Regions from separate parts of the Kocuria rhizosphaericola genome, predicted to be linked through region 3. Evidence: riboswitches for the same ligand, from Rfam matches in the RefSeq annotation. Region 3 holds a riboswitch; each other region holds the start of a gene.
The links. Region 3 has a riboswitch for thiamine pyrophosphate ahead of ACH9D2_RS03435 (3-oxoacyl-ACP reductase). Riboswitches for the same ligand answer to the same signal wherever they lie in the genome.
Positions count from the first base shown of each region.

Region 1 (5,383 bases), on a different contig from region 3:
GTCCACGACCACCCGCTCGAGGGCCGCTCCGGCGGCGCCACGGGGGAGTCCCGCGACCAGCGTCCCAACCGGACGGAGCGCAAGCGCGGCCGCGGGGGCCGGAACGAGCAGCAGCCTGCCCGGACGGAGCAGCGCTCCGGCGAGCCGGATCCCGCGGAGAAGGCCAAGGCCGAGGCCGCGCGGACGGCGTTCGCGACCATCGCCGCCGCCACCCATCACGAGGAGGCCGCCGCGGAGGAGCAGGCCCGCGCCGAGGAGACCGCCCCGCCGGCGGAGTCCCGGGCCGAGGGCTCGGGACGCTCCCGGAAGAAGCGGCGCGGCAAGCGCAGCCGCAACCGCGGTCAGGGCACGGACGTGGCAGAGCAGCAGCAGGAGACGGAGGAGAGTCCCGTCCCGGCCGCACCGGACCAGGTCCCCGCCGACGGGTCGCCGGCCGAGCAGGGCTCGCGCCTGACGATCAAGGGCGAGGTCATCGAGCTGCCGCAGGGCCACGCCCCCGTGGAGGAGCCCGCCGAGGCCCGGCCGCTGAGCCTGGACTCCCTCGCGGAGGCCTTCGAGCACAAGGCGCCGGAAGACGCCTCCGCTCCCCAGGACGGCACCGCTGTTGAGGAAACCGCCGCGGAGGACACCGCGGAGCAGGACACCGCGGCGGAGGACGATCGTGCGGGGACCGGCGAGCAGGAGAACGCCGCGCGGGAGAGCACGGCGCAGCAGGCTCCCGCCCCGGTACAGGCTCCGGAGCAGGCGAACGCCGAGCCGGCGCGCCCGCGCCGTCGCTCCCGGCGGGCCTCGGCTCCGGCGGCCCGAGCGGGAGAGGCCGAGGTGACCGCCGGCCGGGCGGCCACCGCGGAGGGCGCCCGGCACGAGGCCAAGGCCGTCGCCCAGCGCTCCCCGGAGGAGTCCTCCGGGCGGACGCCGACCGTCGTCGGCGTCGGCGTCAAGGCCGAGGACCTCACCAGCGGCCGGCCCGCCGAGCAGGGCTGAGCCGCCCCGCCGCAGCACGACGGAGGACCCCGACCAGCACGGTCGGGGTCCTCCGTCGTCACACGGTCCGCATCCCTGTCGGGCCGTGCACGGCCCGGGTAGCGTGGACGCACGACATGCGGGCCGACCGACCGGGCCGATCCGTCGGAACCCCGGCCCGCAGTGCCCAGGGGATGGCCATGAGCAGCAAACAGATCGTACTCACCGCGGGCCGCGAACTCTTCGGCGACCGGGACGCCTCGTCCGTCGACCGGCACTGGGCCCCGGACTACCGGCAGCACTCCGCGCTCGCGCCCGACGGCACGGAGGGGCTCCGAGCCATGTTCCAGCAGCTGCCCGACGACTTCCGCTTCGAGCCCCTGCGGGTGCTCGAGGACGGCGACATGGTCGCGGTCCACTGCGTGTACCACGGCTTCGGCCCCGAGCCCACGGTGGCGGTGGACGTCTTCCGCGTGGAGGACGGGAAGATCGCCGAGCACTGGGATGCCCTGGCACCTCTGCCCGGCGGATCCGCGGGGAGGCGCCGGACCGACGGCCCCCGGGAGACCACCGGGCACGAGCGCACGGCCGCGAACAAGGCCCTGCTCACCGAGTGGGTGCACGAACGGCTCATCGGTGCCGACCGGGACGCCCTCGAGGAGCTGGCCCGCGACCCGCGCTACGTGGAGCACGGTGCCGACCCGGACGAGCGGATCACCCGGGGCACCCTGCGCCGGGTGCTCGGTGAGGGCGACTTCGTGCTGACCGTCACCGAGGCCCTGCTCGGTCGCGGCAACGGCGGTGCGGAGCACGGCGACCCCGTCCCGGCCGGCTGCTACGACCTGTGGCGGGTGGCGGACGGTCGGATCCTCGAGCACTGGGAGGTCTGCCAGCCCGTCCCGGAGCGGATGCCGCACGGGAACGGCTTCTTCTGACTGTGAGGATCTCTCTCGCAGCCTGACGGTGCTGGGCCGGGGGAGGGGATCACGAGCGTGCCCCTTCGTCCGGGCGGCCGCCCCGCCGGTCAGGCCAGCGGCGGAGCCCCGGCCCCGCCGCCGGGCCCTCCTCGTCCGGGCTCCCTCGACCACTAGACTGGTGGGACGAACTGACACGGGGTGCCGCTCGAGCGGCTGAGAACACACCCGTCGAACCTGATCTAGCCAGTACTAGCGAAGGGATGTCGCAGATGCGCGATGCCGTACCCACTTCCGCCCGCACACCAGGAGCCGCCCGGCCGGTGCCACCGGACCCCGCGCTCGCCGAGGACGCCGCCGCGGCCCTGGAGGACCTGCGCTCCGCGGCTCCGCTCGTGCAGTGCATCACCAACGCCGTGGTCACCAACTTCACCGCCAATGCGCTGCTCGCCGTGGGTGCGTCCCCGGCGATGACCGACATCCAGGGTGAGGGCGGGGTCTTCGCCGAGTTCGCCGACGGTCTGCTCGTCAACACCGGCACGCCCACCGCCGAGCAGCGCGGTGCCGCCTACGAGGCGGTCGGGGCCCGGCGCCGCGCGGGCCGGGCGTGGGTCCTGGACCCGGTGGCGGTGGGCGTCCTGCCCGTGCGGACCGCGCTGGCCCGTGACCTGCTCGAGCTCCGGCCGGCGATCGTGCGCGGCAACGCCTCCGAGGTCATGGCCCTCGCCGGCGGCACGGGAGGGCGCGGCACGGACGCCACCCACGGCGTCGACGCCGCCCGGGACGCCGCCGCCGCGCTCGCCGTGCGGGCCGGCTCGGCGGTGGCCGTGTCCGGGCCCGTGGACCTCGTGCGCTCTCCGGACGGCACCGTCGTCCGGGTCCCGCACGGCACGGACCTGCTGACCCGCATCACCGGCGGCGGCTGCGCCCTGGGCGCCCTCATGGCAGCGTTCACCGCCGTGCGCGCGGACCCGGCCGCGGCGGCCGTGGCCGCCACCACGGTGTACACGCTCGCGGCCGAGGACGCGGCCGCCGACTCCGCCGGGCCCGGGTCCTTCGCCGTGGCGCTGCTGGACCGGCTGCACGCCGTGACGCCGGAGCGGATCGCCGCCCGGGCGGGGCTCGTGCGCGAGGAGGACGCCCGGTGAGCCCGCGTATCGACCCCGCCGCCCTGTCCCTGCACCTGGTGACGGACAGCGTCCTGAGCGCGCCCCGGACGGTCCCGGACGTCGTGGCGGCCGCCGTGCGCGGGGGCGCCACCATGGTCCAGGTCCGTGAGAAGGACGCGCCGGTCCGGGAACTCGTCGCCCTGCTGACGGCCGTCGCCGAGCGCGTGGGCCGGCAGGTGCCCGTGCTCGTGGACGACCGCGCGGACGTCTACCTCGCCGCCCGCGCGGCCGGCGCCCCCGTGGCCGGGGTGCACGTGGGCCAGTCGGACCTGCCCGTGGCGCTCGCCCGGCGGATCTGCGGTCCCGACGCCGTGCTCGGCCTGGGCGCCGCCACGGCGGAGGAGCTCGACGCCGCCTCCGCGCTGCCCGCCGGCACGGTCGACTACCTGGGCGTCGGAGCGGTGCGGGCGACCCGCACGAAGCCCGACCACCCCGCGCCGCTGGGCCTCGAGGGCTTCGCCCGCGCCGCGGCCCGCGCCACCCTGCCGTGCCTGGCCATCGGCGGAGTGCGGGTCGAGGACGCCCCCGCCCTGCGCGCCGCCGGCGCCGCCGGGCTGGCCGTGGTCTCCGGGATCTGCGCCCACCCCGACCCCACGGCCGCGGCCGCCCGCTACGCGCGGGCCTTCGCCGCCGTGCCCGCCGAGGAGGTGGCCCCGTGACCCCGCGCGTGCCCCGCGTCCTGGCCGTCGCCGGCACCGACCCCACGGGCGGGGCCGGCCAGCACGCCGACCTCAAGTCGATCGCCGCGATGGGCGGCTACGGGATGAGCGCCGTCACCGCCGTCGTCGTCCAGAACACCGTGGGCGTGCGCTCCATCCACGTCCCGCCCGTCGAGTTCCTCACCGCCCAGCTCGACGCGGTCGCGGAGGACGTCGAGATCGACGCCGTGAAGATCGGGATGCTCGGCTCCGTGCCGGTCATCGAAGCCGTCACGCGGTGGCTCGGGACCCACCGGCCGCCGGTCGTGGTCCTGGACCCCGTCATGGTCGCGACCTCCGGAGGGCGCCTGCTCGAGCCCGACGCCGAGGAGGCACTGCGCTCCATGCTGGGTCTCGCCGACCTGATCACCCCGAACCTGCAGGAACTCGCCGTGCTCGCCGGGGAGGACACGGCGTCGTCGTGGGAGGCGGCCCTCGCGCAGGGCCACCGCCTGGCCCGCGCCCACGGGACCCTGGTGCTCGTCAAGGGCGGGCACCTCACCGGGGACCGGACCCCCGACGCCCTCGTGGGCCCGGACGACCCGGAGCCCCTCGTGGCGTTCGACGGCGCCCGCGTGCGCACCGAGAACTCGCACGGCACCGGGTGCTCCCTCTCCTCGGCCCTGGCCACGCTCCAGGCCCGGCACGGGGACTGGCCCCGGAGCCTGCGGATCGCCCGGGACTGGCTGCGCGGGGCCCTCGAGGCCTCCGGGGAGCTCTCCGTCGGCCACGGGAGCGGCCCCGTCCACCACTTCCACCACGTCCAGGACGCCCTCGAGACCTGGGGGACGGCGCCGGAGCGGTTCAGCGACGAGCTGTGGGAGGCCTCCGCGGCCGTGCGGCGCGAGATCGAGGAGCTCGAGTTCGTCCGCCGCCTCGGCGACGGCCGGCTCGAGCAGGGCCGCTTCCTCGCCTACCTGGACCAGGACCTGCAGTACCTCGACGGCTACAGCCGGGCGCTCGCCCTCCTGGCCGCCAAGGCGCCCGACGAGGAGCAGCGGCTGTTCTTCGCGGCCGGCGCCGTGTCCTGCACCGAGACCGAGGCGCAGCTGCACCGGGCCCGGCTGCGGCACGCCGGGGACGACGGCGCCCGGGGCGGGCTCGGCGAGGTGACGCGGCGCTACACGACCTTCCTGCTCGCGGCCACCGCCGCGGAGCCCTACCCCGTGGGCCTCGCTGCTGTGCTCCCGTGCTACTGGGTGTACGCGGACGTGGGGCGCCACCTGGGCGAGCTCGCGGCGGCCGGCGGGCCCGACGAGCACCCCTACGCGGACTGGCTGGCCACGTACGCGGACGAGGGGTTCCAGGCGGCCACCCGCACGGCCCGGCGGCTGCTCGACGACGCCGCCCGCGGGGCCCCGGCGGACGTCAGGGAACGGATGCGGGAGGTGTTCCTGGAGGCGTGCGCGCTCGAGCGGGACTTCTTCGCCGCGCCGGGAACGGAGTGCCGGTTGGCGGGTGATGACCGGATCGAGTAGTCTTGCTCTTCGGTGCCCTGCCGGTGCGCGCGTGTAAAAACTCGACACCCCACCTGGCGGCACATGCGGGTGCAGTTCCTGAATTGCGGCGAACCTGCGCTGACCTCGGCCTAGTCCCACGGGCCGGTCACCGGCAGCTCGTCTCAACGTCGTTGGTCCTG
Region 1 is NZ_JBISWK010000062.1:3,328-8,710, forward strand. It holds gene ACH9D2_RS06470 (Rne/Rng family ribonuclease) at 1-984, shown strand, start outside; gene ACH9D2_RS06475 (nuclear transport factor 2 family protein) at 1,164-1,898, shown strand; TPP riboswitch at 2,065-2,158, shown strand; gene thiM (hydroxyethylthiazole kinase) at 2,201-3,025, shown strand; gene thiE (thiamine phosphate synthase) at 3,022-3,705, shown strand; gene ACH9D2_RS06490 (bifunctional hydroxymethylpyrimidine kinase/phosphomethylpyrimidine kinase) at 3,702-5,222, shown strand.
Region 1: it holds a riboswitch for thiamine pyrophosphate, as region 3 does, so the genes downstream of both, thiM (hydroxyethylthiazole kinase) here and ACH9D2_RS03435 (3-oxoacyl-ACP reductase) in region 3, are expected to answer to the same signal.

Region 2 (5,383 bases), on a different contig from region 3:
CCGCCAGGAGTACCCGGGGACGCGGGCCCAGGTGCGAGGGCCCGCCCCGAAGCCGCGGGCCTCCATGCTGACCGACAGCCGGGTGGCACGGCGCAACGACTGCACCAGCAGCGTGAATGCCTGGCCGCCGAACTCCCGCAGGACGCCCACCGGACCGTGCCCGGAGCCGGCGCCGCGGGCCCGGCGGGCCATCGCGAGCGTGGTCCACTCCGTGAACATCACGCCCACCAGACGCAGCGCCGCCAGCGAGGCGAGCACGAAGCGCACGGGCAGCCGGACCGTCTGGGCCAGGCCGTCGGCGAGGTCCGTGGGGTCGGTGCTGAGCACCACGAGCAGCCCCGACAGGGCCAGCGCGACCCCGCGCAGGGCGATCGCCGTGCCCGCGGCCACCGAGCCGGCCGAGAGCTCGGTGATCCCCAGGTCCAGCAGCACCGGTCCGGAGTCCTCGGCGAGCAGGGCCGTTCCCCACCCGCTCACGAGGGCCGCCAGCAGCACGGGCCAGGCCCGCGGCAGCAGCGCGAGCGTTCGCCGGCCGGCGAGCGCCAGCAGTCCGAGCTCGCCCAGCAGCACCAGCCCGGACGTCACGGGGTCCGCGCTGACCACGAGCACCACGGTGAGCAGCAGCGCCCCCGCCAGCTTGACCACGGCGTTCGCGCGGCCGAGCAGGGAGCCGCGGACGACCGGGGCGATCGACGGCGCGCTCACCGGGCCGGCTCCCGCGCCGGCCGGGAGTCCGGCGCCCCGCACGGGGCGGGATCCGGGGTCCCGGCGGGCGGGGCCGGAGGGGCCTCGGACCGGTCGGGTGCGCCGGGGGCCGTGGCGTCCGGCGTGCCGAGTTCCAGCACCTCGGCCCCGAGCGCGCGCACGAAGTCCTCGTCGTGGGTCACCGCGAGCACGGCCGTGCCGGCGTCCACGAGCTCCACGAGCAGGTCCACGAGCTCGGCCCAGGTGAGGGCATCCTGGCCGAACGTGGGTTCGTCGAGCACCAGGACGTCCGGGTCCGTGGCCAGCACGGTCGCCACGGACAGCCGCCGCTTCTCACCCCCGGAGAGGGTGAAGGGGTTGGCCTCGGCCAGGTGGCCGAGGCGCAGCCGACGGAGCAGCTCGTCCGTGCGGCGCTCCCGCTCGGCCACCGGCGTGCCCGCCAGCCGGGGTCCGTACTCGAGCTCGGCGCGCACGGTGGCGCGCAGGAACTGGTGCTCGGGCTCCTGGAAGACCGTCCCGACGCGGGCCACGAGCTCCCGGCCGCTCCATTCCAGAGGGTCCGGACCCGCGCCGCGGTCGAGGTCCGGGTGGGCGGTCACGGTGCCGCGCACGGGGGCCAGCAGGCCCGCCAGCGTCAGCGCGAGCGTGGACTTGCCGGCGCCGTTGGGCCCGGTCAGCGCGAGCGCCCGGCCGCGGCGCAGGCTGAGGCCGATGTCGGCCGCCGCGACGGGCAGGTTCCGGCCCGTCGCGGCGTCGTCCACGGGGCGGCCCCTGCGCCGCGCCCGCCGCCGGGCGCGCAGCCGGCGCGCCGAGGGCTGGACCCGTGAGACACCCAGACCGGTCGCGCTCAGCAGCGGTTCGCCGCCCTCCCCGGGGCGGCCGTCCGCGCACGGACTCGCGGGCGCGCGCGTGGCCGGGACCCGGCCGGGGACCCACACCCCCGCCCCGCTCAGCTCGTCGGCCGCGGCGCCCAGCACCTGCCCCGGGGTCCCGTCGTGGGTGATCCCCCCGTCGTGGCCGAGCACGACGACGCGGTCCACGACCTCGGCCCACACGGCCACACGGTGCTCCACGACCACGAGCGTGGCCCCGCTGCGGTCGAGGCAGGAGACCACCGCGTCGCGGACCTGCCGCACGCCGGCGGGGTCCAGGTTCGCGGTCGGCTCGTCGAGCAGCAGCAGCCCGGGGCTCATGGCCACAGCGCCGGCGAGCGCGAGGCGCTGTTTCTGCCCGCCGGACAGGGCCGCGGTGGAGTGGTCGAGCGGGAGGTCGAGGCCCACGTCGTCGAGCGCCGCGCGCACCCGCGGCCAGATCTGCTCGCGGGCAACGGCGAGGTTCTCCAGGCCGAAGGCGGTGTCGTCGCCGATCCGGGACAGCACCACCTGGGACTCGGGGTCCTGCTGCACGAGGCCGGCGCGGCCTCGCGCCAGGTCCGGCGGTGTGCCGTCGAGCAGCAGCTCTCCGCTGCGGGAGAGGCCGTCGTCGTCGTGCAGGACTCCCGCGAGGGCGTGCAGGAAGGTCGACTTGCCCGCCCCGCTGGGCCCCAGCAGGAGCACCCGCTCTCCCGGTTCCAGCACGAGGTCGACGCCCCGCAGGGCGGGGGCGTCCCGGCCGGGGTGGTGCCAGCCGAAGCCACGGGCCTCGACCCGCGCCCCCGCGGTGGCGGGCGCGCCGGGGTGCCGCACCGCCGGGGCGGTCATCGCCGCGCGACCCGGCCCGAGGCCAGGCCCTGCAGCACGCCCGTGGCCGCGAGCGCCTTCACCACGGCCCACATCAGCAGACCGGCGAGCACCGCGCCGGAGAGGGCGGCGAGGACCACGTAGACCACCTGGTGGCCGAGCGCCCACTCGTAGTTGTAGAGGAGGTTCTCGCTGACGCCCAGGAAGATCCCGCTGACGGCGCCGGCGGCGGCGGCCACGGCGGCGTTGTACCGGCGGTAGCGGAGGGCGGCGAAGACGAGTTCGGCCCCGATGCCCTGCACGAGGCCGGAGATGACCACGGTCCAGCCGAAGTGGGTGCCCAGGAAGCCCTCGATGACTGCGGCGAGCAGTTCGCAGAACAGCGCGGCCCCGGGCTTGCGGATGATCAGCCCGCCGAGCACGCCGGCCACGAGCCAGCCTCCGGCGATCAGGCCCACGGCGGGCGGGTAGGCGACCGCGGCCGTGCCGACCACGGGGTAGAGCAGGTTCGACCACGCCCAGAAGACGACCGCGCACACGGCGGCGAGGACGGCGGCCACGACGATGTCGACCACGCGCCAGGACGAGGCGCCGGACGTGCCGGGACGGCGGGCGGGGCGGTGGGTGGTGGTGTTCACGGTGGGTTCCTCCTGGGCTCAGCGAGCCGTCGGTGCCAGGAGGGGACGGGGTCCTACCGGGCCGCGCCGGTGGCGCGCTCCCGGGGAACACCCCTGAGATGCTCGACTCCCTTCGCCGGTGCTAACCGGAGCAGGTTCGAGGGTCTGCGGCGATCCGCACTCTCAGCGCCGCGCCGGTGCTCCCGGCGGGGCGCTCCCCTGTCGTTCAGTGGCACCCAGTCTACCCCTCCGTCCGCCCGGCCGTGCACACCCCGCACGACGAAGGGGCCCGTCCGGTCGGACACCGCTGCGGTGTCCGCCCGGACGGGCCCCTTCGCGAGGATGCTCGCCGGGGCTCAGACCTCGGCCTGGCTCGAGGCCTTGGGCTTCTCCTTCTTCTCCTCCATCTTCGCCACCTGCCGGTGGACGGCGACCTTGATGATGGTGCCCACGAGGCCGGTCACGACGGACCAGATGATGATGGCCGTCCAGGTCTCGCTGGGGTCCGGGTTCTTGGCCGGCGGCGGGTTGCCCGTGACGCGCGTCCACACCGAGCCGAGCACCTTGTGCGAGAGGACCACGCCACCGAGTGAGGCACCGGTGCCGAGGAGTTCGATGACTTTGTCGTTCATGGGCTGATGCTCCTTGTCGTCCGGGGGACGCGGGTGCGCCTTGTCGGTCCCGACCAGCCTAACGCGTCCCCGCCGTTCCGTCAGTCTGCTGTCCGTCCGCTCGCCGGCCGTCCGGGCTCGGCGCCGGGGGCACCGCGGCGGCGCCCTCCACGGTGGCCCCGGCGGTGCTCTTGCCGGTACGGTTGAGCACCGCCTGCAGGTCGTCCTGGGTCAGCGTGGTGCGGTTCAGGTGCTTGGTCCGGTAGGTCGAGCGTCCCACCATGTGCGCCGAGACGGGCACGGTGAGCAGCTGGAAGGTCCAGCCGAGGACGATGAGCGGGATCATGGCGGGGTCGCGGTTCTCCAGGGCCACCGCCGTGAGCATGAGGAGCAGCCCGAACACCTGCGGCTTGGTGCCGGCGTGCATGCGCGTCAGCAGGTCCGGGAAGCGGACGAGGCCGATCGCGGCGGCGAGGGACATCAGCGCGCCGACCACGAGGCACACGGCCGCGGCGGCGTCCAGGGCGGTGTCCAGCACGGCGCTCACCGCCCGTGCTCGGCGGTCTGGGTGGCGAACCGAGCCACCGTCACGGAGCCGATGAACCCGACCAGCGAGACGATCACCATGAGGATCAGGTTGTTGAGGTGGCCGTGGTAGGCCATCTCCACGGCGAGAGCGGCCGCGACGATGGCCAGCAGCACGTCGGTGGCCACCACGCGGTCCAGCAGGGAGGGGCCCTTGGCGAGGCGGTAGAGGGTGCCCGCGGCGGCCGTGCTGAGCAGCACGGCCGCGACGGCCACGGCGATCTCCATCACGAGCGGTCCTCCTCGGTGGTGGCGGCCGGTGGATCGGCCGGTGGATCGGCCGGTGGATCGGCGGGTGGATCGGCAGGGACGTCGTCCCGGCGGCCGCCCACGATCTGCTGGCTCGCGGTGACCGGGGAGCCGATCGCGGCGCTGTCCCCACAGGCGGCGGCTCCGTCCCCGCGCCGTTCGGCCTGCAGCGCGGCGAGCTCCTCCCGCGTGCCCATGATCCTGATCCAGGCGGCCTCCACCCGCAGCGCGGAGCGGCGGAACTCCTCGGCTTCCTCGGCGTTGCGGACGTTGAGCGCGTGGAAGTACAGCGTGCCGGCGGCACGGTCCACCTCCACGACGAGCGAGCCGGGGATCAGGGTCATGGTGTGCCCGGTGGCCGTCAGGAGCAGGTCCGAGCGCGTGCGCAGCCGGACGCCGACCACGGCGTTGCGCGCGCGCGGCCCCACGAGGATCGCGATCAGCATCACCTCGACGCTCGCCTTGGCGACCTGCCACACGAAGGTCGCGGCGAAGAGCACGAACTGGACCACGTCGAACCGGCCCGACAGCTGCACGGACGGCAGATAGAGGACCCAGGTCACGAGCAGGGCCAGGACCAGCCCGACCAGCAGGTTGCCGAGTCCGAAGTCGCCCCACAGGGCGCCCCACACGACTACGAGCCACACCAGCAGCGGCAGCTCGACGAGCAGGGAGTTCTTGGGCCGGGTCACGGTGCCTCCTCCACGACGGGCCGCGGCGCGGCCGCGGGGTCCAGCACGGACTCGACGTAGCGCTCGGGGCGGACGAGGTTCTCCGCGGCGTTGTCCGCGAGCTGGAACAGCGGCCCGGCGAACACCGTCAGGGCCACGCCCACCGCGACGAGGGCCGAGGCCCCGCCGAGCATCGAGGGGGACATCAGGCGCACGTCGCCCTTGCCCGCGAACCGGCCCGCCTGGTCGTCGACGGCGCCCGAGGT
Region 2 is NZ_JBISWK010000093.1:15,786-21,168, reverse strand. It holds gene ACH9D2_RS09820 (energy-coupling factor transporter transmembrane component T family protein) at 1-705, opposite strand, end outside; gene ACH9D2_RS09815 (ATP-binding cassette domain-containing protein) at 702-2,405, opposite strand; gene ACH9D2_RS09810 (ECF transporter S component) at 2,402-3,022, opposite strand; TPP riboswitch at 3,113-3,232, opposite strand; gene ACH9D2_RS09805 (DUF4235 domain-containing protein) at 3,358-3,633, opposite strand; gene mnhG (monovalent cation/H(+) antiporter subunit G) at 3,692-4,159, opposite strand; gene ACH9D2_RS09795 (monovalent cation/H+ antiporter complex subunit F) at 4,156-4,428, opposite strand; gene ACH9D2_RS09790 (Na+/H+ antiporter subunit E) at 4,425-5,138, opposite strand; gene ACH9D2_RS09785 (Na+/H+ antiporter subunit D) at 5,135-5,383, opposite strand, start outside.
Region 2: it holds a riboswitch for thiamine pyrophosphate, as region 3 does, so the genes downstream of both, ACH9D2_RS09810 (ECF transporter S component) here and ACH9D2_RS03435 (3-oxoacyl-ACP reductase) in region 3, are expected to answer to the same signal.

Region 3 (5,383 bases):
TTTCGTGATGAGCCAGGAGATGCTCCGCAACCTGAAGCGGCTGGCCGAACGCCGGGCCGGACCCGTGCCCGATCGGCGCCAGCCCGACCGGGCCGGAAGCAGCTGCGCCGGCGCCAGGCGAAGGGGGCGCTCCGCCCGCGAGTACGACGAGACCGCTGCGGCGCTGCGGCGGCCGGACCCGGACGCCGCGCAGGACCGTGAGCTGATCCGGCTGGCGACGCTGGCCGCCTCGAGCCACAACACCCAGCCGTGGACGTTCACGGTGGCACCGGACTCGATCACCCTCCGCCCCGACCGCTCGCGTCGCTGTCCCGTGGTCGACCCCGACGACGCCCACCTGTACAAGAGCCTGGGCTGTGCGGCCGAGAACCTCGTCCACGCCGCCGCCGCGCAGGGCCGCGCGGCCGAGGTCGCCCTGGCCACGGACGAGCGAGTCGTCGTGGCCCTCGACGCACCGGGGACCGCCACGGCAACTCCGCTGTCGGCGGCCATCGAGACCCGGCAGTGCACCCGCGGCGCCTACGCCGGCCGCCCCGTCGACCGGGAGGACCTGGTGGTGCTCGAGCGGGCCGGGGGCCTGGGGCGGGTGCGATGCCTCCTGCTCACCGAGCCCAGGGACCTCGCAGCCGTCGCCGAGCACGTGGCCTCCGGCGACCTCGCGCAGCTGAACGACGCGGCATTCCGCCGGGAACTCGTGTCCTGGATCCGCTTCAACCCCGCCGCCGCCCTGCGCAGCAGGGACGGGCTCGCCGGCCGCGCGACCGGCCGGCCTCCCGTGCCGAGCCGGATGGGCACGCTGCTGGCGCGGTTCCTCCTCCGGGCCGGTGCCCAGGCGCGGGCCGACGCCGAGCAGCTGAAGGGCTCCGCGGGTGTCGCGGTCTTCGTCACGGCGGACGACGACCGGGCCGCATGGGTCGAGGCGGGACGGGCCTGCCAGCGGTTCGCCCTGCAGGCCGAAGCGCTCGACATCCGCACGGCCTTCGTCAACCAGCCGATCGAGGTCCCGGAGCTGCGACCCCGGTTCGAGACGTGGCTGGGCCTCGCCGGGGAGCACGGCCAGCTCGCCGTGCGCTTCGGCCACGGCCCCAGACTGCCCTACAGCCTGCGCAGACCGATCGAGGACGTGCTCGCGGACCCGCCGGGCTCTCGCGCCACCCGGGGCACCGCGGTACGCCCCTGACCGTCACCGGGTCGCGGAAGACCCAGGTGTCCGCGCAGCGTGGACGCGGTGTACCGGGTGCGGAAGAGCCCCCGGCGCTGGAGCACGGGGACCACGTGGTCCACGAAGTCGTCGAGGGAGTCCGGCAGCCTGGGCGGCATGAGGTTGAACCCGTCGGCCGCCCCCGAGCGGAACCACAGCTCCATCCGGTCCGCGACGGCCTCCGGGGTGCCGACCACGGTGCAGTGCCCGCCTCCGGCGGCCAGCCGGCCCAGCAGCTGCCGCACCGTGGGGCGTTCGACCGCCACGATCCGCAGGATCGTGGCGTACCGGCCTTGGGGCCCGGTGAAGGCCTCGAGCGGGGCCAGCTCCGGGACCGGGGCGTCCAGCTCCCAGCCGCTGCAGTCCTGCTGGACGAAGGCGGACAGCTGGGCCAGGGACTGCTCCACGGGCAGCAGGGCGTCGACCTCGGCCTGCTTGGCCCGGGCCTCCTCCTCCGTGGAGCCCACGTAGGCGACCAGGCCGGGCATGACGGCCACGGACCCCGGGTCCCGCCCGGCCGCGGCGACGCGCCGCTTCAGGTCCGTGGTGTGCTCCCGGGCGCTCTCCAGGTCGTAGGCCACGGCGTAGATGCCCTCCGCGTGGCGGGCGGCCAGGTCCCGACCCGGCCCGGAGGCGCCCGCCTGGAAGAGGACCGGGCGCCCCTGGGGCGGGCGCGGCACGGTCAGCGGCCCGTCCACGCGGAAGTGCTCGCCCGCGTGGTCGATCCGGCGCACCCGGTCCGGGTCGGCGTGCAGACCGCGCCGGTCGCCGACCACGGCGTCGTCGGCCCAGGAGTCCCACAGCCGCAGGGTCACGTCGACGAACTCCGCCGCCCGCGCGTAGCGCTGCGCGTGCGGCGGCATCCCGGGCAGGCCGTGGTTGCGCGCCTCGGCGTCGAACATGGAGGTGACCACGTTCCAGCCGGCCCGGCCGCGGCTGATGTGGTCCAGCGAGGCCAGCAGGCGGGCGGCGTGGAAGGGCGTCCAGAAGGTCGTCGACACGGTGCTGATGAGCCCGATCCGCTCCGTGGCGCGGGCCATGGCGGACAGGGCCGTCAGCGGTTCGAGGAACCACCGGGGCCCGACCCCCACGTCGCCGGCGCTGTGCCCGTCGGCGAGGAACACGGCGTCGAAGAGGCCGCGCTCGGCGGTGCGGGCGAGATCCTCCCAGTGGGCGATGTCCCCGAGCCGCTCCACGGAGGAGTCCGGGTGCCGCCAGGCGGCCTGGTGGTGGCCCGCGCCGAAGAGGAAGGCGTTGAGGTGCAGCTGTCGCGGCGCGGTCGCGGCGGCCCCCATCAGTCGAGGACCAGTCCGCCGTCGACCACCAGATTCTGTCCGGTGACCGAGCGGGCCCACGGCGAGGCGAAGAACAGGAGGGCGTCGGCGAACTCGGCCGGGGTGGTGACGCGACCCAGCGGGGTGCCCGCCGCGATCTGGTCGAAGACCTCCTCGGGCGTGGCGGCGCTCGCGTCGGTGGTGCGCAGCAGTCCGCCCGAGGCCATGTTGACCGTGACGCCGTGCGGCCCGAGGTCCTTGGCCAGGGTGCGGGTCAGCGACAGGAGCGCGGCCTTGGCGGCCGTGTAGTCGTGGTAGGGCACCACGGGGTTCTGGAAGAGGTTCGTGCCGATGTTCACGATCCGGCCGAAGCCCCGTTCCCGCATGCCCGGGAGCGCCTGCTGGGTGGTGTTGAGCGCCCCGCGGACGCTGCCGGAGAACTGGGCGTCGAACTCCTCCCAGCGGATGCCCTCCGCCGAGGAGCGGGCGTCACCGTTGAAGGAGAAGTCGGCCAGCGCGTTGTTCACCACCGTGGTGACGGGGGAGCCGAAGTGCTCCCGGGCCGCGCGCAGCAGGTCCGCCACCTGCCCGGGGTCGGTCACGTCGGCGCGCAGGGCCACGGCCCGGTCGGGACCGTACCGGTCCACGAGCTCCTCCGCGGCCGCCCCGCTGGTCCGGTGGTTGACCACGACCCGCGCGCCCTGGGCCGCGAAGGCCTCGACGACGCTGCGGCCGAGACCGCGTGCCCCGCCGGTGACGAGGACGACCTGTTCTGCGATCTGCATGGGACTCCCTGGGGTCAGGGCGAGGAGACGCGGGGCCGGCCACGGCGGGCCCCGACAGGACATCCCTTCGCCAGTACGAACTGGATCAGGTTCGACGGGTGTCATCTCAGCCGGCTCGTCGTGCGGCGCCGGCACCCCGTGTCACTGCGGACGAGTATAGGCACGCCGTCCCGGGATCCGCCCGGTCCTCCGCGGGCGGCAGCTCAGACCGGACGGCGGCGGTCACCGGGGGCGTCGTCGTCGGGAGGCTGCGCCCCGTGCCCGAGGAAACCGCGCAGCAGCGCGGCCGTGCCCTCGAGGTGCGCGAGGGAGGCGGCCCGGGCGGCGGGGGCGTCCCCGGCCAGGACGGCGTCCGTGAGCTCGCGGTGCTGGCGGTCGGAGTGCTCGAGGTTGACCGGCAGCAGAGGGATCCGGTCCAGCAGGTCGCTGGCCCGCGAGCGCACCTCCGCGACGGCGCGGACCAGGCTGGGGCAGCCGCCCAGCTCGGCGACCGCGATGTGGAAGCGCGCGTCGGCGGGACGGTAGTCCTCCGGGGAGCTCTCCTCGACCTGCCGGAGGCACGCGAGCAGGTGCTCCCGGGCCGCCGCGCTGAGGGACGCCGCCGCGGCCAGCTCCGCCGCGGCGGGCTCGACGACGGCGCGGAACACCAGCACGTCCTCGACGTCCGCGGGATCCACGGGAGGGAGGGTCTCGTCCGGCAGGGCGGTGCGGCCGGTCACGAAGGTCCCGCCGTACCGGCCGCGCACCACCTCCAGGACCCCTGCGGCCTGGAGCTCGTGCAGGGCCTCCCGCAGCGTGGCGCGGGAGATCCCGAGCATCGCCGCGGTCTCCCGCTCGGGCGGGAGCCGCTCGCCCTTGCGGAACAGGCCGAGCCGGATCGAGTCGAGGATCCGCTCCACGGCCTCCTCGAAGGCGTTGCCCTGGCGCACCGGGCGGATGCGGGGGTGCTGGACGGGATCGCTCACGGCGGCGCTCCTCCCTGCGGTACGACGTGCGCCCATCGTGTCACGGGCCCCCGGGGCCGACGCCGCGTCGTGTCCCCGGGACCGACTCCGCGGGAACGGCGCCCGCTGTGCCGGGCGGCGTCACGAGCAGGAGCGGGGGGCCGCCCGGCCCGGGCAGCCCCCCGCTCCATCCAGCGGGAACGGCCGCCGAGCTCCTAGTGGGTGAGATCGATGGCGACCACGCCCACCGCGATGATCAGCGCGACGGAGACGAGGAAGCCCGCCGCGATGGCGATGAACGCCCAGGAGCGGGCGGAGCCGGAGTTCTGGGAGCCGGGGCGGTCGGGAGCAGATGCGCTGGTCTTGTTCATGCCCACCATTCTGCGACATCCGCAGGGCCGTCTCCACCGGGCCGGGGCCCCACGCGCCGCTCGACGCTCGTCCGGCCCTGCGACGCAGGGTCTTGACGGGGCGGAGAGCAGCCCACAGACTGTGACCACTCGCGCCATATGTCTGTTTTCAGACCTTTGTGGAACCCGGAGGGATCGTCCCATGCCCGACTCCCCATCACAGCCCGACCGCACCGACGAGTACTTCCAGCACCGCCAGCTCCGCTCCGGGGCTGCCGGCTGGGTGCTGCTCGCGGGCCTGGGCATCGCCTACGTCATCTCCGGGGACTTCTCCGGCTGGAACATCGGGCTCTCCGAGGGCGGGTGGGGCGGGCTGCTCATCGCCTTCGTGCTCATGGGCCTCATGTACACCTGCATGGTCTTCGGCCTCGCCGAGCTCTCCTCCACCCTGCCCACGGCGGGGGCCGGCTACGGCTTCGCCCGGCGTGCCCTCGGCCCCCTCGGTGGTTTCGCCACCGGGATGGCCGTGCTCATCGAGTACGCCGTGGCCCCCGCGGCGATCGCCACGTTCATCGGCGGCTACATCGAGGCGCTGGGCCTGTTCGGGATCACCAACTCCTGGCCCGTGTACCTCGTGACCTACCTCGTGTTCATGGGCATCCACATGTACGGGGTCGGCGAGGCCCTCAAGCTGATGTTCGGGATCACGGTGATCGCGGTGTTCGCGCTGGGGGTGACCGTCGTCGCGCTCGTGCCGCACTTCGACGCCGCCAACCTCTTCGACATCGTCCCGAACGACGCCGTGGGGGCGAGCGCGTTCCTGCCCATG
Region 3 is NZ_JBISWK010000034.1:30,909-36,291, forward strand. It holds gene ACH9D2_RS03425 (Acg family FMN-binding oxidoreductase) at 1-1,180, shown strand, start outside; gene ACH9D2_RS03430 (LLM class flavin-dependent oxidoreductase) at 1,096-2,496, opposite strand; gene ACH9D2_RS03435 (3-oxoacyl-ACP reductase) at 2,496-3,260, opposite strand; TPP riboswitch at 3,306-3,409, opposite strand; gene ACH9D2_RS03440 (FadR/GntR family transcriptional regulator) at 3,464-4,225, opposite strand; gene ACH9D2_RS03445 (hypothetical protein) at 4,420-4,575, opposite strand; gene eat (ethanolamine permease) at 4,757-5,383, shown strand, end outside.

Region 4 (5,383 bases), on a different contig from region 3:
GGGGGTGACCACCCGGTCCTGGCGACCCCAGCCGATGACGACGTCTCCCGGTGTCTGCGCCCGGGTGGCCCCGTCCTGATCGGGCCCGTGCACCAGGGCTCGCAGGAGGGCGTCGTAGGCGGGGGAGGTCGCCCACGAGCGCAGCTCGCGCAGGACCATGTCCTGGTCCAGGGCCCACGGCCGGGGACTGAGCTGGGCGAGCAGCGCGGTGCGGGCGGCCGGATTCCGGGTCAGCGCCGGGAGCACCGGTCGCAGGACCCGGACGAGCCGGATGGAGGCGCCGATCGAGAGCCCGAACATCAGGCGCTGCCGGGGACTCCAGAAGCCCCCGGGGGACAGGGCGACGGCGGTCCCCCCGACCCCGCGCCGGGCGAGCTCGAGCACGAGGCGGGCCCCGACCGAGCTGCCCAGCAGGTCGACCCCCGCCAGCCCGTGGGTGTCGATGAAGGCGGAGATCGCGTCGGCGAGGCGGGCGATCGTCACCTCGCCCTCCAGCGGAGCAGTGGCGCCGAAGCCGGGCAGGTCCACGGCGATCACTTCGCGATGGGCGGCCAGGCCGGCGAGGACCGGGTCCCAGGTCCGCCACGTCGAACCGAGACCGTGGATCAGCAGCAAGGGCCTGCCGGTGCCGAGCCGTTCGTGATGCATGTCCATGACCACGATCCTTCCCCACGGCGATCCTCCTGGCCAGCACCGCCGGCCGCGCGGGGCCGGCGGTGCTGGTCGGCCGGGGGCTGTCCCGGAGGGCAGGTGCCGGGCTGCGCGGCGGTCAGAGGATGAAGATCAGGGCGGCGATGACGGCCAGGATCACCAGGAAGACGATGCCCCACGCCTTGAGGTTGTCGGAGTCGTCCTCCTCGGGCTCGGCCGGGCGCGGCGGCCACCCGCCCGGGCCGGGACCGAACACCGGGCCGGAGGGTCCCTGCCCACCGGCTGCCGGTCCCGTGGGCGGCTGCTCCTCCGCACCGTACCCGGGAGCGCCCTGACCGGGGGCGCCCTGGCCCGGGTACTGCCCGGGCGGCGGGGGAGCCGGTGTCGCGGGGCTCACGCCCCACTGCGGGGCCTGGGGTGCGCCCGGCGGAGGGACGTCCGGCTGAGAGGTGTCCGTCGCCGGCGCGCCCGGGCCGCCGGTCGCGGGCGGGCCCGGCGCGTAGGGCGGGGCCGGCGGCGGAGGCGCCGGGGGCAGCGTCTCGCCCGAGAGTACGGGCCCGTCCTCGCGGTGGCCCTGCTCCGCCTCGGTCAGCAGGGTCACGAACTGCTCGAGCGGCTCGGACCCGTCGTGCTCCCGCGCCAGGAAACGCTCGGCGCGGCGGCGCACCACCCGGTAGACGCGCCCGTCGTCGGGGATCCCCAGGTCCCGGGCGGCCCGCGCCACGGCGAGCGGGGGCTGCTCCGGCAGGGGGTTGGTGCCCCACTCCAGGAGACCGGTCAGCAGCGGGCGCTCGAGCACGGGGGCCAGGGCCGCCCGGGCACCTGGCACCCGGGTCAGCTCCAGCAGCCCGCCCGGCGGGGCGGACGGGCATCCCGGCACGTCGCTGGGCAGCCGGGCGGCGCGCTCCAGCCAGAACGTGTCCCCGAAGAGGGTGGCGAGCAGCACGGCCGCGGCGAGCCGGTCGTCGCTCGGCGCGGCGTCCTCCGGGGCGCCCTGCTCCCAATGGGTGCCGAGCGCGCGGCGGGCGGGCTCACCGGCCAGCCGGACGCGCAGTTGCACGTCCTCCGGGCCACGAGCGGTCTCCGCGGGACGCTCCACCGCGTGCCGCACCTGGGGGTCGAGCTCGGGGTCCATGGGCCACCTCTCCGTCGTCGTCCGTGGGTCCATGCTCTCAGAACGTGCTGTGCGGCGGCGGGGAGCCGGAGGGGAACCGGACCGCGCTCAGGCGGGGAGCAGGCTGCGCAGCTGCCCCGCGGCGACGCGCGGGTCGGGGGCCTCGGTGACGGCGCGGACGACGACGACGCCGCGCGCCCCGGCCTCCAGGACCTGCGGGAGCCGCGGCTCGTCGATGCCGCCGATGGCGAACCACGGCACGGGCAGGATCTCCGGGTCCGCGGCGAGCCGGGCCTCCGTGAGCTCGGCGACCGCGCGGACGAACCCCGGTCCGGTGGCGGGGCGCCCGGGCTTGGTGGGCGTGGCCCAGACGGGGCCCGTGCAGAAGTAGTCGACGTCCGGGTCCTCGAGCGCCGTCCGGGCCTGGTCGAGGTCGTGGGTGGAGCGGCCGATCAGCACGTCGGGGCCCAGCAGCTGCCGGGCCTGCGCGGGGGAGAGGTCGTGCTGTCCCACGTGGAAGACGTCGGCGCCCACCAGCGCGGCGATGTCGGCGCGGTCGTTGACGGCGAACAGGGCGTCGTACTCGGCGGCGACCCGGCCCAGCAGCCGCAGCGCGGCGATCTCCTCGTCCGCGTCGATGCTCTTGTCCCGCAGCTGGACGATGTTCGCGCCACCGGCGTACGCGGCGTGCAGGAACTCCTCGAGGTCGCCCCGGTCCCGGCGGGCGTCCGTGCACACGTACAGCCGGGCGGCGAGGAGCTTCGCGGCCCGGGTCTCTCGCAGGGAGGACTCGGCGGGGGTGGAGGCGTCATGGGTAGACTGGGTCACACGCTGATGATAGGTCAGCGGTTCTGCGGGAGCCCCACCGGGGGCTGAGAGGGCGTCCAGCGCCGACCGCCACACCTGATGCGGGTCATGCCGCCGTAGGAAAGGACGTCTCCGAGTGATCTCCGCGCACCCCGCCCCGGCGACCGCGCCCCACCCGCTGGTCGAGCAGCCCGAGCACGTCCGGGCCGACGTCGCCGTGGTCGGCGCGGGGGTGATCGGCCTGGCCACCGCCTGGGAGCTGCGCCGGCGCGGCCGCTCCGTGGTCGTGGTGGACCCCGAGCCGGGCTCCGGCGCCAGCCGCGCCGCGGCAGGGATGCTCGCCCCGGTGAGCGAGGTGCAGTACCAGCAGGAGCCCCTGTACCCCCTCATGATCGCCTCGGCCGCCGAGTACCCGGCGTTCGTGGCCGCCCTCGAGCAGGCCGCCGGCGGGACGGTGGGCCACCGTGCCACCGAGACCCTGGTCTGCGGCGTGGACGCCGCCGACCGGCAGGCCCTGGCGGACCTCCGCGAGCTGCAGGGGCGCCACGGCATGACCGTGGAGCAGCTGCCCCTGCGCGCCGCCCGGGCCCTCGAGCCCGCTCTGAGCCCGCGGCTGTCCGCCGCGTTCCGGATCCCCGACGACCACCAGGTGGACCCGCGCCGCCTCGTGGCCGGACTGCTCGCCGCCCTCGTCGCACCGGAGCTCCCCGAGCCCCCGGAGTCCGCGGAGTCTCCGGAATCGCTGGAGCCCCCGGGACTCCCCGAGTTCTCGGCTGCGCGCGACGGCGGACCGGCCCACCTCGTCCACTGCCTCGCCACGGGACTGCGCCGCAACGCCGAGGGCGCCGTGACCGGCGTGCGCCTGGCCGACGGCGGGATGGTCTCGGCGACCTGGACCGTCCTCGCCCCCGGCACGGGCCTCGGCGACCTCGACGGGCTGCCGGAGGACTGGCACCCGCCCCTGCGGCCCGTGCACGGGGACGTCCTGCGCGCCCGGGTCCCCGCCGGGGCCCCCGACCTGCTCGAGCGCACCGTCCGCGGCCTGGTGCACGGAGTGCCCGTCTACCTGGTGCCCCGGACGGACGGCACCGTGGTGATCGGGGCGACCTCCCGCGAGGACGACCTGACCGGCCCCAGCGCCGGCGGCGTGTTCCGGCTGCTGCGCGACGCCCAGGCGCTCGTGCCCGGCGTCGCCGACCTCGAGCTCGTCGAGGTGCTGGCCCGCGCCCGGCCCGGCACCCCGGACGACATCCCGTACCTGGGCCGGGTCCGCAACCCTGACGGCTCGCTCGTGCCGGGACTCGTGGTCTCCACCGGCTACTTCCGCCACGGCGTCCTGCTCGCCCCGCTGGCCGCCCGGCTCGCCGCGCAGCTCGCGACCGGCGGGTCCGGAGCCGATCCGGCCGCCGACGCCGAGCACCTCGCCAGCACCGACCCGCACCGCTTCGACCGCCCTGTCGAGGCCCGTCGAGGGGACCCCGAACCGGCCACCGCCGGACCCGGCCCCCGGAGCAGGAGCACCCGATGACCGCCATCACCCTCAACGGCCGTCCGCACGTCGTGACGGAGGACGCGACCGTCGTCGACCTCGTCGCCGAGACCGTCGGCCGGGCCCTGGGCCCCGACGGCGCCCCGCTCGACGGCGGGCGCCTCGGCGTGGCCGTGGCCGTGGACGCCGCGGTCGTGCCCCGCAGCCGCTGGCGGCGGACCCCCGTGGCGGAGGGCCAGGCCGTCGAGATCATCACCGCCGTCCAAGGAGGCTGACGTGACCGGACCGCACCCCGAGCCGACCGCTGATCACGACCCGCTCGTGCTCGACGGCACGGAGCTGTCCTCCCGGCTGATCATGGGCACCGGCGGCCTCAGCTCGCTGCACATCCTCGAGCAGGCGCTGGCAGCCTCCGGCACCGAGCTGACCACCGTGGCGCTGCGCCGCTACGCCCCCGGCCAGGGCGACTCCCTCTTCGCGCTGCTCGAGCGCAACGACATCCGGATCCTGCCGAACACCGCCGGGTGCTACACGGCCCGGGACGCGCTCCTGACCGCCGAGCTCGGCCGCGAGGCCCTCGAGACCGACTGGGTCAAGGTCGAGGTCATCGCCGACGAGGACACGCTGCTGCCCGACGTCGTGGAGCTCCTCGACGCCACCGAGCAGCTCGTGGCCCGCGGCTTCAAGGTCTTCGCCTACACCTCCGACGACCCGGCCGTGGCCCGCCGCCTCGAGGACCTGGGCGCGGCGGCGGTGATGCCCCTGGGCGCCCCCATCGGCACGGGGCTGGGGATCCTCAACCCGCACAACATCGAGCTCATCGCCGCCCGGGCGTCGGTGCCCGTGGTGCTCGACGCCGGGATCGGCACCGCCTCCGAGGCGGCCCTGGCCATGGAGCTGGGCTGCGACGCCGTGCTGCTGGCCAGCGCCGTCACCCGCGCCCAGGACCCGGTGGCGATGGCCACCGCGATGCGCCACGCCGTGGTCGCCGGCCGGCTCGCGGCCCGTGCCGGGCGCATCCCCGCCCGCCGCCACGCCCAGGCGTCCTCGCCGATGGCCGGACGGATCGATCCGGACGCGCCGGCCTCCGGCCCGGCGGACGTCCCGCGCGGGGACTGGGCCCCCCTGGGGGAGCGGCCGTGAGCCCGTTGCCCCCGCTCGTGGAGCCCGGCCCCGAGCTGCGCCGGGAGGAGCTCGAACGCTACGCACGGCACCTGACCCTGCCCGGGATCGGGCCTCTCGGCCAGCGGCGGCTGGGCCACGCCCGCGTGCTCGTCGTCGGCGCCGGGGGTCTGGGCTCCCCGGCCCTGCAGTACCTCGCG
Region 4 is NZ_JBISWK010000032.1:49,430-54,812, forward strand. It holds gene ACH9D2_RS02800 (alpha/beta fold hydrolase) at 1-654, opposite strand, end outside; gene ACH9D2_RS02805 (hypothetical protein) at 770-1,786, opposite strand; gene thiE (thiamine phosphate synthase) at 1,874-2,593, opposite strand; TPP riboswitch at 2,609-2,712, shown strand; gene ACH9D2_RS02815 (FAD-dependent oxidoreductase) at 2,709-4,100, shown strand; gene thiS (sulfur carrier protein ThiS) at 4,097-4,336, shown strand; gene ACH9D2_RS02825 (thiazole synthase) at 4,338-5,204, shown strand; gene moeB (molybdopterin-synthase adenylyltransferase MoeB) at 5,201-5,383, shown strand, end outside.
Region 4: it holds a riboswitch for thiamine pyrophosphate, as region 3 does, so the genes downstream of both, ACH9D2_RS02815 (FAD-dependent oxidoreductase) here and ACH9D2_RS03435 (3-oxoacyl-ACP reductase) in region 3, are expected to answer to the same signal.